One region of the Vibrio sp. JZG10 genome, then DNA from elsewhere that is predicted to be linked to it. Evidence: riboswitches for the same ligand, from Rfam matches in the RefSeq annotation. Region 1 holds a riboswitch; the other holds the start of a gene.

What was found. A riboswitch is a leader RNA that binds a small molecule or an ion and turns the genes downstream of it on or off. The one in region 1 is predicted to bind thiamine pyrophosphate.
Region 2: another riboswitch for thiamine pyrophosphate. It lies ahead of thiC (phosphomethylpyrimidine synthase ThiC); the one in region 1 lies ahead of thiD (bifunctional hydroxymethylpyrimidine kinase/phosphomethylpyrimidine kinase).

The regions. Positions count from the first base shown of each region.
Region 1 is NZ_JBSUGE010000026.1:48,691-56,776, reverse strand. Features, by position in the region: gene ACWYVB_RS21540 (DUF3087 domain-containing protein) at 1-246, opposite strand, end outside; gene trmY (tRNA (pseudouridine(54)-N(1))-methyltransferase TrmY) at 407-1,006, shown strand; gene ACWYVB_RS21530 (TldD/PmbA family protein) at 1,087-2,430, opposite strand; gene ACWYVB_RS21525 (TldD/PmbA family protein) at 2,430-3,815, opposite strand; TPP riboswitch at 4,128-4,235, shown strand; gene thiD (bifunctional hydroxymethylpyrimidine kinase/phosphomethylpyrimidine kinase) at 4,333-5,193, shown strand; gene ACWYVB_RS21515 (ABC transporter ATP-binding protein) at 5,183-5,941, shown strand; gene ACWYVB_RS21510 (ABC transporter permease) at 5,934-6,734, shown strand; gene ACWYVB_RS21505 (ABC transporter substrate-binding protein) at 6,757-7,707, shown strand; gene tenA (thiaminase II) at 7,726-8,086, shown strand, end outside.
Region 2 is NZ_JBSUGE010000032.1:181-8,266, forward strand. Features, by position in the region: gene ACWYVB_RS22780 (multicopper oxidase domain-containing protein) at 101-1,483, shown strand; gene crcB (fluoride efflux transporter CrcB) at 1,607-1,990, shown strand; TPP riboswitch at 2,051-2,149, shown strand; gene thiC (phosphomethylpyrimidine synthase ThiC) at 2,314-4,254, shown strand; gene ACWYVB_RS22795 (thiamine phosphate synthase) at 4,254-5,669, shown strand; gene ACWYVB_RS22800 (HesA/MoeB/ThiF family protein) at 5,656-6,429, shown strand; gene thiS (sulfur carrier protein ThiS) at 6,468-6,722, shown strand; gene ACWYVB_RS22810 (thiazole synthase) at 6,728-7,495, shown strand; gene thiH (2-iminoacetate synthase ThiH) at 7,530-8,086, shown strand, end outside.

The sequences.
Region 1 (8,086 bases):
CATGTATGGCCGAGTTTTAATTTGATTCAATAAAGAGAGGGAAGTTGCGACTGCGAGAACGACACCAATCAAATTCCAATGGAAGTTTCCCGTTGATTGTTCAGGTACGACTTCAGTGTTACCAAACAAAACTATAAGCAAGGTACTAAAGGCAAGAGATGAGATAGCGAGCAACGCAACAAAACCGCCAATCACCAGGTTTACTTTCTTTTTATAAATGTCTTTATTTATCTTTTTGATTTCCATATACCGCTCCTAACAGGGTTGCCTCCTATTCTAACTAGCACACTCCGCACGACAATCGAAGCTTTGTAAGTAAGTTCACATTTACTATTAAACTCGCATCCCTTCCCTGCTTGGGTATATACTTCCGCGCATTCACTCTTCCTATATAGAGGCTAAACTCATGCGCTCTTTTGTTTTACGAGCTCGCGCGGCGCCAACCACCAGCAAAGCACTATTAGAAGGTGTTGGTAACGAGGCGCATACCGAGATCCTTGCTCATACCATGATGAACACCATGTTCGTGGCACAATCTCACCGTGAAGATGTGGTTGTTCACTTGGTATTAGAGAGCACGAAGGATTACTCGCGCACGATTACCATTCGTTCAAACGACATTACCAATATTGGTGGTTTTCACGAGTCAACGTTGATCGCTGCCGTTGCCCGTGCGTTGGACGCATCTGTTGGTATGGGTAAAGAGCAGCTTCGTGAAGTCGAACCTGGTATCACCGTTCGTACAGTGAGCTTCGAACGCTTGGTTCAAGAACTAGCCGAAGATCACCAACTTTATATGTTGGACAAGAAAGGCGAATTTGTTCGTGACACAGAAATTGGTGAAAACCCATGTTTCTTGCTAACCGATCACATCCCGATGCCGAAGAAGTCGTTCAACAGCTTGAAGCGCCTAGGTACTGAGAAGATCAGCTTAGGTCCTAAGATGCTTTTCGCTTCTCAGTGTGTGGTATTGATCCACAATGAGTTGGACATCCGCGAATTTTAGTTATTCGCGTACACGTTGCTAGATGATGAAAGAGGACTCGATTGAGTCCTCTTTTTTGTTTCTGATTTTCTATGCCGCGCTTATTTGCCGCCAATACTCAAGCGAGCAAAACGCACATCTGGCGCGAAGAAAGTGCGGCTATCATTAATAAGCTGGGTATCACCCACAGCTTCTACTTCTTGCAGCATCTTATAGAAGTTACCTGCAACTGTAATTCCGCGCACAGGTTGAACACGTTGACCATCACGACACAAGAAACCACTCGCACCAAATGAGAAATCACCACTGACAGCATCTGCACCAGAGTGAACCCCTTGCAGTTCCACTAATTCTAGGTATTCACCTGCTTTGACTTCTGGCGCACTGCTGTTGCCTGTCGCAATCACTTTGTGATTCGCTGACACGTCTAAGCTCGATTTTGCACCGCGAGCAGCACTTGCCGTCGACACTGCACCCAAATAACTCGCTGTTTGGCTATTGTGCAATAGCGTATTCAGTTGGCCATTAGCGATCAACACATTGTCTTGGGTGGCAAAACCTTCACTATCAAACCCTGCGATAGCCATACCATTCGGCATGTATGCCGCATCGGTAAAGGTAATCAAGTCACTCGCAACACGTTGACCAAGCTTATCACCCAGTGGCGTAATGCCTTTCATCGCGCTTACACCAGAGAAAGCACTGCCGAAAGCACCGAATAAACTTGCCAGCGCATTGATGTGGAAAATAGCGGGGTAGTTACCCGTCGCAACCGGTACACCTTCAAGAAGATCACGAGCAAGGTTATAACCGCCTTCTATACAATAAGCTGGATCCAACTCATCAAAACGGCGACCTAGCGACATTCTTCCCGCCATCGACTGTTTGCCGTCTTTTTCAAACAGGGTATACGCGTAACAAGTGAACGATCGCTCGAAATGTTGACATAACGTACCTTGAGTATTCGCGATGATGAGCTGAGTTTCACCGTCACTGTAACCATTGTATGGTGAGCTTGAAGCGTGAGGCAGAGCCACAACACCTTGCTCAAGCGCAAGGGACAGTTCAATTTTCTCATCGACCGATGTGGTATCGTCTTGCGCAATTTCTGCAATATCAGTGGTGATTTGGCTGTTCACGCAACTAATGCTCTGATGTTCATCTTGCTTGGAAAAGCGAGCACTTTGCAGCGCGTTTGTGAGCATCAAATCTAAACTTGGTTGCTCGAGTGATTCAGAATAACTTGTCGCGACACGAGCATCTTTAATAACTCGAACACCCAGCACTTGACTTGAGCTTACTTTGTACTCATCCAGCTTGCCTTGGTTTGCTTTCAGCGAAAAGCTGCTGTTGCAGTTTACAATGACGTCCGCTTCTGCGCCTTGACGCTTTGCTTCTGATAGTACGTAATCAACCGCATTAAGAAGTTGTTTTTCTTGGCTCATTAGTTACCGCCTCCTACCAGAATATTATCTACTTTCAGTGTTGGCTGACCGACTGTTGTTGGTACTGAACCACTTACTGAACCACACATGCCCGGCGCAAGCGCCATGTCTTTGCCGACCATGCTGATTTCTTTCAACACTTTTGGACCCGTACTGATCAGCGTTGCTGTTTTCAGAGGTTTGGTGATTTTGCCATTTTCAATGAGGTAAGCTTCACGAACAGCAAAGTTAAACTCGCCCGTTCCCGGTTGAACCGAGCCGCCGCCCATCTTCTTCGCATAGATACCACGTTCGATACCTGCCAGCATGTCGTCAAGTGAATGCTCACCTTCTTCGATAAAGGTGTTACGCATCCGCGAGGTTGGTGCGAACTTGTAGTTTTGACGACGACCAGAACCCGTAGGCTCATAACCTGTCTTCATGCCACCCATTTTATCGACCATGAAGCTGGTTAGCTTACCGTCTTTGATCAGTTGAGTGCGCTGAGTCTTCATGCCTTCGTCATCAACATGAATCGAGCCCCATTCGTTGGTCATGGTGCCATCATCTACAGCATTCACTGCAGTGTGAGCAACCATTTCGCCCATTTTGTCGTGGAATACGGACGCTTTCTTCGCAACCGAAGTGGTTTCTAGTAAGTGACCACACGCTTCATGGAAGATAACGCCGCCAAAGCCGTTACCAATTACCACTGGCATTTCACCTGATGGACAAGCATCAGCGCCAAGTTTCACTAACGCTTGCTGCGCGATAGTTTGACCCAGCTCTTTTGCATCAAGCTGTTCGCTGAACTCCCAACCAGCAAGAGCGCCAGGACCTTCCATACCAGAAGACTGCTCATTACCTTTTTGAGCAACGGTGTTACCCGCCACACGAATGTAGTGACGCGTATCGTCTACATGCAAACCTTCTGAGTTGAAGATAGACACTTGCTGCTCGCGCTGAAGCACACTACCAATGAACTGGCTGATGTACTCACTTTCTGCACGCGCAGCTTGGTCAACTTTCAATAGAAACGCGATTTTTGAATCTAAGTTAGCATCCTGACTTAACGGCATGCGGCAACCGTGTTGGATTGGGTAGCGGTTCAAATTCAAAGAACCTGCTGACGCGATTTGTTCACGCTTGTCTTTTGCCGCAAGCAATGACGTTACGCGTTTTAGCTCGGCTTCGTCCGTGCTATTGGTGTATCCATAAAGCACTTTGTGACCGAAGAAGAGGCGAATGCCGATACCAAAATCAATCCCCGAATTGATCTTGTCCACCTCACCAGATGCGATCTGGACGGTGTTAGTTTGATGATGTTCAACGAATAGTTCAGCGAAATCAGCCCCTAAAAAGAGAGCATGATCGATCACTGACTTCGCTGTTGCAGAATTAAGCATGAAGTCTCCTTGCTCGATGATCGTCTTAGCCTTCCTAATTAACTGTCGAAAAGTTCAACAAAGTTAAATTGGCAACGCGTTAAATTTTAACAGTTTTTTAACCTTGTTTTGTGCTAATCCTTGCTTAACGAGACCACGATTATTTATTAAATATTCCAGGTTCAGCTCTTTCACCAGAGCGTTGCACTAGTAAATTCCACACGACGAACCATTTAGATGCTTACTCTATCACTCACCTCGCATAATTGAATACTCAATAATAATTACTCTCAAAAAACGTATCCCTTCTACAAGGGGCCTGCTATCATCCGAGCGAAATAGTCGGGGGGCCACGCGATAAGCGTTGGCTGAGATCGAGATTCGAGACCCGTTGAACCTGATTCAGTTAGCACTGACGTAGGGAACTATGCGCACTTTGCCTTTCGCCGCTCCTCTTTGGCGAGCGATAACGATCGAACAATCGATCTATCCACAACGGTCAAAGTCAGTTCCTATACGTCTTGTAGTAGGAGCGACCATGACGCAGCAATCACAGCCATCTTTACACCAGGCACAATCACCTATAACCACCCCAGTTGTCTTAACCATCGCAGGCTCCGACAGCGGCGGCGGCGCAGGCATCCAAGCCGATATCAAAGCGATGTCCGCAACTGGCAGCTTTGCCTGCTCAGTGATTACCGCCATCACCTCACAAAACACGCAAGGCGTTTCTGCGATTTTCCCTATTCCTCTTGATCACGTTGAAAGCCAACTCGATGCGGTGTTTACCGATCTCAATATTGTGGCGGTAAAAGTCGGCATGCTGGCGGATTCGAACATCATTAAAGTCGTTGCTAACAAGATTAAGCAATACCAACCTAAACATCTTGTGATTGATCCCGTCATGGTCGCCACCAGCGGCGATTTGCTACTTGAGCAATCAGCAATCAGCACATTAAAAGAAGAACTAATTCCACTGGCAGACATCATCACTCCTAACCTGCCAGAAGGTGCAGCATTGACGGGTAAGCCAGTGCCTCAATCAGAATCTGAAATGAACGATATGATTACCGACCTTCGTGCACTTGGTGCCAAAGCTATTCTGCTCAAAGGCGGTCATCTTGAAGAAAATGAAAACAGCAACGATCTGCTGATCATGCAAAACAGTGCGGAGTTAATCAGCGCCAAGCGTTTTCCGACCAAAAACACCCACGGTACGGGCTGTACACTGTCTTCCGCCATTGCGTCTTACCTTAGCCAAGGCAACAACCTACACAAAGCGGTGCACCTTGGTAAGCAGTACATCAGCCAAGCTATCGCACACGCTGATGAATTGGAAGTGGGGAAAGGTCACGGCCCTGTGAATCACTTTTTTTCGGGTCATACTTATGTTCGCTAACGCGATTGGCATTCAGCTTTCCGACGCCAGTTTGCAATACAAAGACAGCCAAACACCGACTTTAGCGGGAGTGAACATGACCATTCCTGTCGGTCAATGGACGGTATTACTCGGACGAAGTGGCTGCGGGAAAACCACAATATTGCGTTACTTAGCTGGCCTACTGGATGACCAAGTTGACTGGCATGGCGAACTCATCACAACCGATGGCGCTGCACTGCATGACCGTATCGCTTACATGGCTCAGCAGGATTTATTGCTACCGTGGCTTAACGTGCTGGATAACGTCTGCCTCAGCTCGCGCTTTTCTCACGCCAATTCAAATCCAGCGGATGAGAAACAACGCGCTCTCAACTTGTTAGAGCACGTTGGGTTGGCAGATTACGCTTACGCCAAACCCGCTCAACTCTCCGGAGGTATGCGACAGCGCGTAGCCCTTGCTCGCACTCTGATGCAAGACAAACCTTTGGTTTTGATGGATGAACCTTTCTCGGCATTGGACGCCGTGACTCGCCACAAATTGCAAACTCTCTCTGCCGAGCTACTAAAAGACAAAACCGTTGTCTTGATTACACACGATCCGCAAGAAGCGGTGCGATTGGCGCATCAACTCTATGTGTTACAAGGCACGCCAGCTCAAGCACAGCACTTGGTTGTTCCGAACTCCAAGCAACCAAGAGCTCTCGATGGAGAGTGCGCAGTTCTGCAGCAAGCGATTTTGGATCAGTTGGAGAAAGACTATGAGTGATATGACTCAGTACAACTCCGTTTCGGCGCGTATTAATAAAAAGGAACGCGTGACTCATCCGGCGTTGCGTCTGCTGATCAGCGCAGCCGTGATCTTAGGTTTGTGGCAACTCATTGTAGTGGTGTTTGACATGCCAAGCTTTATCTTGCCTTCGCCAATTGAAGTATTGGATAGATTAGTCACTCGATACGACGTGCTATTCAAACACACTTGGGTAACGGCACAAGAGATCCTACTTGGCCTCGCACTCGGCTTATCAATGGGTTTGCTATTCGCTTTGCAAATGCTGATGTTCGAGCCGCTCAAACGCTGGCTATTGCCGATTCTTATCGCCAGCCAAGCAATTCCAGTATTTGCTATCGCGCCAGTGCTCATGCTTTGGCTGGGTTACGGCATTGCATCGAAAGTAGTAATGGCGGCGATCATCATCTTTTTCCCCGTCACGACATGTTGCTACGACGGTTTACGCAATACACCAACTGGTTACCTCGATCTTGCCAAAACCATGGGCGCATCGAAATGGCAATTACTGCGCCATATTCAACTACCTGCCGCCCTACCAACGTTAGCGTCTGGTATTCGCGTTGCCGTGGTTATTGCGCCGATTGGTGCCGTGGTAGGTGAATGGGTCGGCTCAAGTGAGGGCCTAGGCTATCTGATGCTGCAAGCCAACGCACGCATGATCATCGATGAGATGTTCGCTGCCCTATTCATCCTCGCCGCGCTGTCTATCGCACTCTATTTCACCACTGACAAATTACTGAAAAAAGCCATTCCCTGGGAAAACAAATAGGGAAAGAAAAAGGAAGACCCCCGTGAATAAAAACAAACTCATGAGCGCTGCTGCTCTGCTCGCTTCAATCGTTTCAACTAACGTACTTGCTGCCGAAAAGGAGCTTACTTTAATGCTGGATTGGTTCGTTAACCCGAACCATGGCCCTATCGTGATCGCACAAGAGCGCGGCTACTTTAAACAGCAAGGTTTGAAGGTAGATATACAAGAACCCGCCGACCCAAGCACTCCACCCAAACTAGTTGCGGCTGGCAAAGTCGATATGGCGATTTCATACCAACCTAGCCTGACCATCGACGTAGCGGCTGGCTTGCCATTAATTCGCTCTGCGACCTTGATTGCTACTCCCCTCAACACATTGATGGTGTTGGATAACGGCAAGAACGACAACCTTGGCGACCTTAAAGGCAAGAAGATCGGTATTGCGATCGCAGGTAACGAAGAGGCGACAATCGGCACCATGCTTGCGCAGGAGAACGTGAAGTTTTCTGACGTGCAAATCATCAACGTCGGTTGGGCACTCTCTTCCTCTCTTGCCTCAGGGAAAGTAGACGCTATTTGGGGCGGCTTGCGTAACTTCGAAACCAACCAACTTGCGCTAGAAGGCTACAAAGCCAAAGCCTTCTTCCCAGAAGAACACGGCGTACCAGCGTATGACGAACTGGTGTTTGTGGCGAATGCAAAAACCTACGACAAAGCGGCTATTAAAGCGTTCAACAAAGCGCTGGAGCAAGCGACCACTTACATCGTCAACCATCCTAAAGAGTCTTGGAAAGAGTTTGTCGCTTACTCGCCAGACACGCTAAACAACGAGCTCAACCAACGCGCTTGGAATGACACGTTAACTCGTTTCGCGCTTCGCCCATCAGCAGTCGATCTAAAACGCTACGACGATTACGCCGAGTTCATGTACTCACAACAAATCATCGAAACGCTACCAAAAGCGAAAGATTACGTACCGAGCTTTGACTAATTACGAGATAGCCCAATTATGAAATACCAAGATTTGATTAACGCTTGTCGGCAAGATTGGCAAGAATACACCGAGCATGCCTTCGTGCAGCAATTGGCCAAAGGCACTCTGGCTCAACCTTGTTTTCTGCATTACTTAAAGCAAGATTTCTTATTCCTAAAACAGTACGCACGAGCTTATGCGCTGGCAATCTACAAAGCGCGTACGTTAGACGATATGCGCCGCGCACTACCAAGCGTACATGCGCTTTTAGATTCAGAGATTGCCCACCATGTTACCTACTGCGGTCAGTGGGGATTAACGGAATCTGATCTCGAAAACGAGCCGGAAGACTTTGGCACGGTGGCTTACACGCGCTACGTATTGGATGCGGGAATGA
Region 2 (8,086 bases), on a different contig from region 1:
TAGTCGTTATAACCAAGTGCTCCGAAATGTTAGCAATAAATGAGAATCATTATTTATATTTAGTTACACTCAACCGATCTGGATTAATGGGTAACTATGTATGGATATATCTCGTCGACGCTTCCTTCAATCATCCTTAGCGATCTCCGCGCTTACTGTTCTACCTGCATGTTCTCTATCTAGGAGTACTAATAAGCAGGGGCAGTATATATACGATATCACTGCAGAGCCTTCTACGGCTGAACTAGTGCCCGGTTTCAATACTGAGGTATTAGCTTTTAATGGGCGTATACCTGCACCGATAATTCGTTGCCGACAAGGGGAAAAGGTAACAATCAACTTCATCAATAAGCTATCAGAGCCGACGACGATTCATTGGCATGGCTTGAGGATTCCTATTGAAATGGATGGAGTTCCGTTTTTAAGCCAGGCTCCTATCATGCCCGGAGAGACTTTTACGTATGAGTTTATTCCGCCAGATGCAGGTACGTTTTGGTATCACCCACACATGAACAGCGTTAAGCAGCTTGGTATGGGGTTGGTTGGGCTAATAATTGTTGAAGAGGCTGAGCCTGTTCAGTTTGATGAAGAGCATGAAGTCGTCCTCAAGCATTGGCATTTAGACAAGCAAGGACAGTGGAAGAACCTAATGGTGCCGCGCTTGAGTGCACGTATGGGAACGCCAGGAGAGTGGAGTAGCGTCAATGGTATTCATGAGCCTGTTTATACGCTGGAGCAGAACGCGACTACGCGATTAAGAATTGCTAATGTCGATAACACCATTACCTATCCGATCGCGATTGAAGGCACAGAGGCTTGGGTTATTGCTATCGATGGCAATCCAGTTAAAACGCCTTATAGGCTCACTCAACACAAAATTGGTCCGGGAATGAGATTGGATATCGGATTGATTGCTCCGAAGGCTGGAGAGCGTGTTTATGTGCGTCAAATGAAAGGGCGCTTCCCATTCTCCTTGTGTGAGTTTGAAGTTGTTGAGTCTGACCTGCCAAGCAACAAGAAACTGCCTTTATTGCCTCTCAACCCTGTGCCTGATCTTGATTTGGAAAATGCGGAGCAAATCGATTATGTGTTTGAATGGGAGGGGGCGATCACTCCTGCCGATAAATCGGGCAAAGCGATACCTAAATTCTGGCTGATGAACAAACGAGCTTGGGAGGGAATGAGTAAAGATAATATCCCAGCACCACTTTCAACATTGGAGCTTGGAAAAACCTATATCTTCAATTTGAAGAACGTTACTCAATATCATCATCCTATTCATCTTCATGGGCATACATTTACTGTTCTTGAGTTAGATGGAAAGAAACTCGACGAACCGTTCCATACCGATACGGTTTTACTTGGAAAAAATGGCAGTGCCAAAGCTGCCTTTGTTGCTAACAACCCTGGACGTTGGATGTATCACTGCCATGTTATTGAGCACATGAAAACCGGTTTGATGGGGTATATTGAAGTAAAGTGACTCCTGTAACTTTTTTAATCTCAGCGTGTTTTAAATGCAATACGTTGTCGAATTCTAAAATTTCACCATCAATATTGCTTTAGTTTTGGTTACAATATCGTCATCAATAGTGTTGGGGGAATTATGGGGCAGTTTTCCATTCTTGGTTTTATTGCACTAGGTGGTGCTTTCGGTGCGTGTTCTCGTTACTTGATATCTGAACTGTGTGTCATTTTATTGGGGCGTGGTTTTCCATACGGTACGCTAACTGTTAATGTGGTTGGTTCATTTATCATGGGCTTGTTGATTGCTGCGTTCGACAATGAACTGTTGGCAACAGAACCTTGGCGACAAGTGATTGGTTTGGGCTTTTTAGGGGCACTGACGACGTTTTCCACCTTTTCTATGGATAATGTTTTACTTATGCAGCAAGGTGCGTTTCTTAAGATGGGGTTAAATATTTTATTAAATGTGGTGCTGAGCATCTCTGCTGCGTGGATCGGTTTCCAATTATTGATGCGCAGCTAGCAAAGTAGTTAAAAATTAAACAGGTCGGCTTGGTTTAACCAGGCCGTTTTTATATACTGATATCACTTGTCGGAGTGCCATAAGGCTGAGACCGTTAATTCGGGATCCGTTGAACCTGATCAGATTAGAATCTGCGAAGGGAACAAGAGAAGATATTTATACCGGAGTTTTTTCTGGTTGACCTATCAAATAGTCGAATGTTGTTACAGGCAAATTACTTAAGCTTTATTTAGCCTTAATTTGACTCCTCTTGTCGCATCTATCCGCCAAGCATTTTTATCCAATTACTTTTTATCTAGTATAACAAAGCAAGGAAAAATGCTATGTCGAGTCGCAAACAAGCGAGACTGGAAGCAAAACAGTTTATTGAAACACTCTCGGTACAGCCGTACCCAAATTCCACAAAAGTATATGTAGAAGGTTCACGTCCAGATGTTCGTGTACCTATGCGTGAAATAGCGCTAGCAGATAGTCTGATTGGTGGCACAAAAGAAGCGCCTATTTTCGAGCCGAATGAAGCCGTCCGAGTCTACGATACGTCAGGTGTTTATACTGATCCGAACTACGATATTGACCTTTATAGCGGCTTACCAAAGCTAAGAGAAAGCTGGATTGAAGAGCGAGGTGACACAGAGTTACTCGATGAAGTAAGCTCGGTGTACACCAAAGAACGCTTAGAAGACGAAACACTAGACGATCTTCGTTACGGCAATCTACCACGTATTCGACGTGCCAAAGATGGGCAATGCGTCACTCAACTGCACTATGCTCGCAAAGGTATTATCACCCCAGAAATGGAATTCATCGCGCTGCGTGAAAACATGGGTCGTGCCAAGTACCGTGATGAAGTGCTGAATCAACAACATCCAGGTCAAAGCTTCGGGGCGAACCTACCAAAGGACATTACCGCCGAGTTTGTTCGCAAAGAAGTTGCCGAAGGTCGCGCGATTATCCCTTCTAATATCAACCACCCAGAATCCGAACCAATGATCATTGGACGTAACTTTTTGGTCAAAGTGAACGCCAATATCGGTAACTCATCGGTGACGTCTTCGATTGAGGAAGAAGTTGAGAAGCTCGTTTGGGCGACACGCTGGGGTGGGGATACCGTTATGGATCTCTCTACTGGACGTAACATCCACGAAACTCGCGAGTGGATTCTGCGTAACAGCCCGGTTCCGATCGGTACCGTACCTATGTATCAAGCGCTGGAAAAAGTGAATGGAGTTGCCGAAAACCTTAACTGGGAAGTGATGCGCGATACTCTGATTGAGCAAGCAGAACAGGGCGTTGATTACTTCACTATCCATGCCGGTTTACTACTTCGCTATGTGCCAATGACTGCAAAGCGTGTTACTGGCATAGTCTCTCGTGGTGGTTCTATCATCGCGAAATGGTGTTTAGCGCATCACCAAGAAAGCTTCTTATACACCCACTTCCGAGAGATCTGTGAAATCTGTGCCAAGTATGATGTGGCACTTTCTCTCGGTGATGGTCTGCGCCCTGGTTCGGTTGCCGATGCTAATGACGAAGCGCAATTTGCGGAGCTTCGTACTCTTGGTGAGTTGACTAAGGTTGCGTGGGAATACGACGTACAGGTGATTATCGAAGGTCCTGGCCATGTTCCAATGCACATGATCAAAGAGAACATGGAAGAGCAGCTAGAGCACTGCCATGAAGCTCCGTTCTACACCCTTGGTCCACTGACGACAGACGTCGCTCCTGGTTACGACCATATTACGTCAGGTATTGGCGCTGCCATGATTGGCTGGTATGGCTGTGCGATGCTTTGTTACGTAACACCTAAAGAGCATCTTGGCTTACCAAACAAAGAAGACGTGAAGGTAGGCATGATCACTTACAAGCTTGCTGCGCACGCCGCTGATTTAGCTAAAGGGCACCCTGGCGCACAAGTTCGTGATAACGCGCTTTCTAAAGCACGTTTTGAATTCCGCTGGGAAGACCAATTCAACTTGTCACTCGACCCAGAAACCGCGCGCGCTTTCCATGACGAAACTTTACCTCAAGAGTCCGGCAAAGTTGCTCACTTCTGTTCGATGTGCGGACCAAAGTTCTGCTCGATGAAGATTTCGCAAGAGGTACGAGAGTACGCGAAAGACACTGAGCAAGTTGCTGCGGACCAAGCTATCTCTATCAAAATGCTTGATGATCCTCTTGAGGGGATGCGTCAGAAATCTCAAGAATTTAGAGACACAGGTTCTGAGTTATACCACCCAGCAGCACATGCCGAGGTAAGTGACTAATGAGCAAAATCCTTATTCCGTCATCATTGATTGAGCTAACAGGTTTAGTTCAACAATGTTTGTTGTTGGCGAGAGAACAGGGTTTTAGCATCGAAGACATTGAGTTGGGTGTGAGCCCAACTCAATCTATTCAGCTTGTTCGCGACCAACAGACCACACGCATAACGACAGATCTTATTGATGGTTATGACTCTGAGAATGAGAGCTCATTTGTGCTCTATTACCGTTCTGCTTTGTCGGTAGAAGCGTGTGCTAAGCAACCGTCGAAAGCGATTTATATTGGTATTGCTGATACTCAGGTATCCGATGAAAAGGAGAAAATGCTTCAGCTTGATATCTGGCGTCACCCAATTAACAACGAAGTGAGAGCGCTTTCCGTTAAGTCCAAATTCAACGCAATGTTCGATCCTGAACATCACCTTGCTTGGATAGTAACGCTGACAGTACTCGATTTTCCTATCGAAGATGCGTTAACACTTGCTCGAGGAATGCTAACTCAACAAGCGAATGTTTCACGTGAAACACTGTTGAATGACAACCTTGATGAGGGACGATCTACTCAGTGGGCTGACCAATTTGATGATTTCCCCACACCTGTACTGGAGGATAACCGACTAGGTATTCAAGTTGGTTGGTCTGCACAAGGTGAGAGCGTTAGCTTTCCAACTCTAACTAAGCAAAGTCTAGGGCTCTATCCAGTCGTTGATGATGTTGCTTGGATTGAGCGTTTACTGCCTTTAGGCATCAACACTATTCAACTGCGAATAAAGAACCCACAACAAGCCGATTTAGAACAACAGATCATTCGAGCAATTGAGCTAGGTCGTCAGTATCAAGCTCAAGTGTTCATCAATGACTATTGGCAGTTGGCAATCAAGCATGGCGCTTATGGCGTTCACCTAGGACAAGAAGACATAGAAGAGTCGAATTTGGCTCAGCTAACTAAAGCCGGCATTCGTCTTGGTCTTTCTACTCATGGTTATTACGAACTACTGCGCATCGTACAAGTTCATCCTAGCTACATCGCGCTAGGGCATATTTTCCCAACCACCACAAAACAGATGCCATCGAAACCACAAGGTTTGGTGCGCTTGGCACTGTATCAAAAGCTGATTGATAGCATTCCTTATGGAAACACAGAGTCGGTTTTCCGTCCTGCAAAAGACAAAGCAGGTAGTGACTATGTACTTGGCTTTCCGACGGTCGCGATTGGTGGCATTGACCAATCTAATGCAGACCAAGTTTGGCAAACAGGTGTTTCTAGTTTGGCAGTTGTGCGAGCTATTACCTTGGCAGAATCACCTCAGTCCGTTATCGAGTTTTTTGCACAACTGATGAAGGAAAGACAGCTAACGTTTACTGATCAGAATAGTGAATTGGCGCATACCAAGAGAGGCGAGCATGCTCACGGATAAGCAGTTCCTTCGCTATCAACGCCAAGTTGCTCTGCCTGAAATTGCTGAAGGTGGGCAAGAGCGTTTGAGTAAATCGCATGTGCTAATCATCGGTTGTGGTGGGTTAGGAAGCGCAGCGAGTTTGTACTTGGCATCAGCGGGTGTTGGTAAATTGGTTGTGGTTGATGATGATGAAGTTGATAGCAGTAACCTACAACGTCAGATCATTTATCGTGAGCAAGACCTCCAAGTTGCGAAAACAAAAGCGACTGTAAAGCAACTTACTGAACTTAATTCTATGGTCCAAGTTCGTGCTCTCAATAAGCGATTAGACAAAGCACAGCTGCAGCTTGAGGTGATGCTAGCGGATGTGGTGCTGGACTGCACCGATAACATGCCAACGCGCCAGCTAATTAACCAAGTTTGTTTCGAGCAAAATACGCCGCTCATCTCGGCGGCGGCAATTGGTTGGCAAGGGCAATTCGCTGTTTTTGATTACCAAACACCAAGTGAACAAGAAGCGCAGAGTAAAGCGTGTTACCGCTGTTTGTATCCGTTCGATGAATTACCGCAAACGCAAAAATGCAGTGAGAGCGGTGTCGTCGGTCCGGTGGTGGGGACACTTGGTAACTACCAAGCGATAGCGGCAATTCAAAAACTGGCGACGGGAAAGTTTCATGTCGAGACGGCCAAGTTACACCTGTTCGATGGATTGAAGCTGCAATGGCAAACCATGGCGATAAGTAAAGATAAACAGTGCCAAGTGTGTGCTCAGATTTAGTTTACGAGTAATGGGCAGAATTAAGAGAGTTGGAAGCAATGACGTTATCAGAACAACAAACAACACAAATGACCGCTGCTGACTTAGATGTGATCACTATTGTCATCAATGACCAGTCACATCAAGTTGCCAGTGAGTCAAATCTACAGCAAATCATTAGTCAATTTGCGCTGCCTGAAATGGGCTGTGTTTTTGCCATTAATAACAATGTTGTGCCGCGCAGTGAGTGGGCTAGCACAGTTCTTTCACAAGGAGATAGCATTTCTTTGTTTCAAGCGATCGCAGGGGGTTAAAGTCGATGCTTAAAATTGGTGATAAACAATTCGAATCAAGACTGTTCACGGGAACAGGGAAGTTCGCCAACAGCCGATTAATGGCAGAAGCGATTCAAGTATCGGGTTCTCAACTTGCGACTATGGCGTTGAAGCGTGTGGATGTGAACGACCAACAAGACGATATTTTGCTGCCGTTAGTACAAGCGGGCGTGAACTTATTGCCGAACACCTCAGGTGCAAAGAATGCTAAAGATGCTGTGTTTGCTGCACAACTGGCGCGAGAAGCATTAGGTACTAACTGGTTAAAACTGGAAATTCATCCAGACCCGAAGTACTTGATGCCCGATCCCATTGAGACACTTGCAGCCGCTGAGCAACTGGTTCGTGAAGGCTTCATTGTCCTTCCTTACTGTCATGCTGACCCGGTTCTGTGTAAACGATTGGAAGAAGTAGGTTGTGCTGCGGTCATGCCATTAGGTGCGCCGATCGGTTCTAATAAAGGGATAGTTTCTCACGATTTTCTAGAGATCATTATCGACCAAGCTAATGTTCCTGTCGTTGTCGATGCGGGTATTGGTGCTCCTTCACATGCGGCGCGTGCGATGGAAATGGGAGCGGATGCCGTGCTAGTTAATACCGCAATTGCGGCTTCGAGCGATCCCGTTGCGATGGCGAAAGCATTTAAGTTGGCGGTAGAGTCGGGGCGTATGGCTTATGAAGCCGGACTTGCGGGTAAGGTTTCTCATGCGGTTGCGTCGAGTCCACTGACGTCATTCCTAGATGAGCTTTAGTCCTAGATTGATTTAGCTATTAAGCGAGGAAAACATGAGCTTCGTTGAGCAATTTAAGCAGCTTAATTGGGATGACATCTCGATGTCGATCTACGCGAAAACGGTACAAGATGTCGAGCGAGCATTGAATAAACCCAAGCGTGATTTGGAAGACTTTAAAGCGCTAATTTCACCAGCGGCTGAAGCGTACTTAGAGCAAATGGCGCAGTTGTCATACTCGGCAACTCGCAAGCGGTTTGGCAACACCATGTCGCTTTACATTCCATTGTATCTTTCCAACTTGTGTGCCAATGCTTGTACTTATTGTGGCTTCTCAATGGAGAACAAGATCAAGCGTCGTACCTTGAATAGGGACGAAGTGGCAGCAGAAGTTGAAGCCATTAAACGCATGAAGTTTGATAGCGTATTGCTGGTGACTGGCGAACACGAAACCAAAGTGGGCATGAAATACTTCCGCGAAATGGTTCCGATGATTAAGCAACGCTTTAATTATTTGGCGATGGAAGTGCAGCCGCTAGATCAAGACGAATACGCAGAGCTCAAGACATTGGGTTTGGATGCGGTGATGGTTTATCAAGAAACGTATCATCC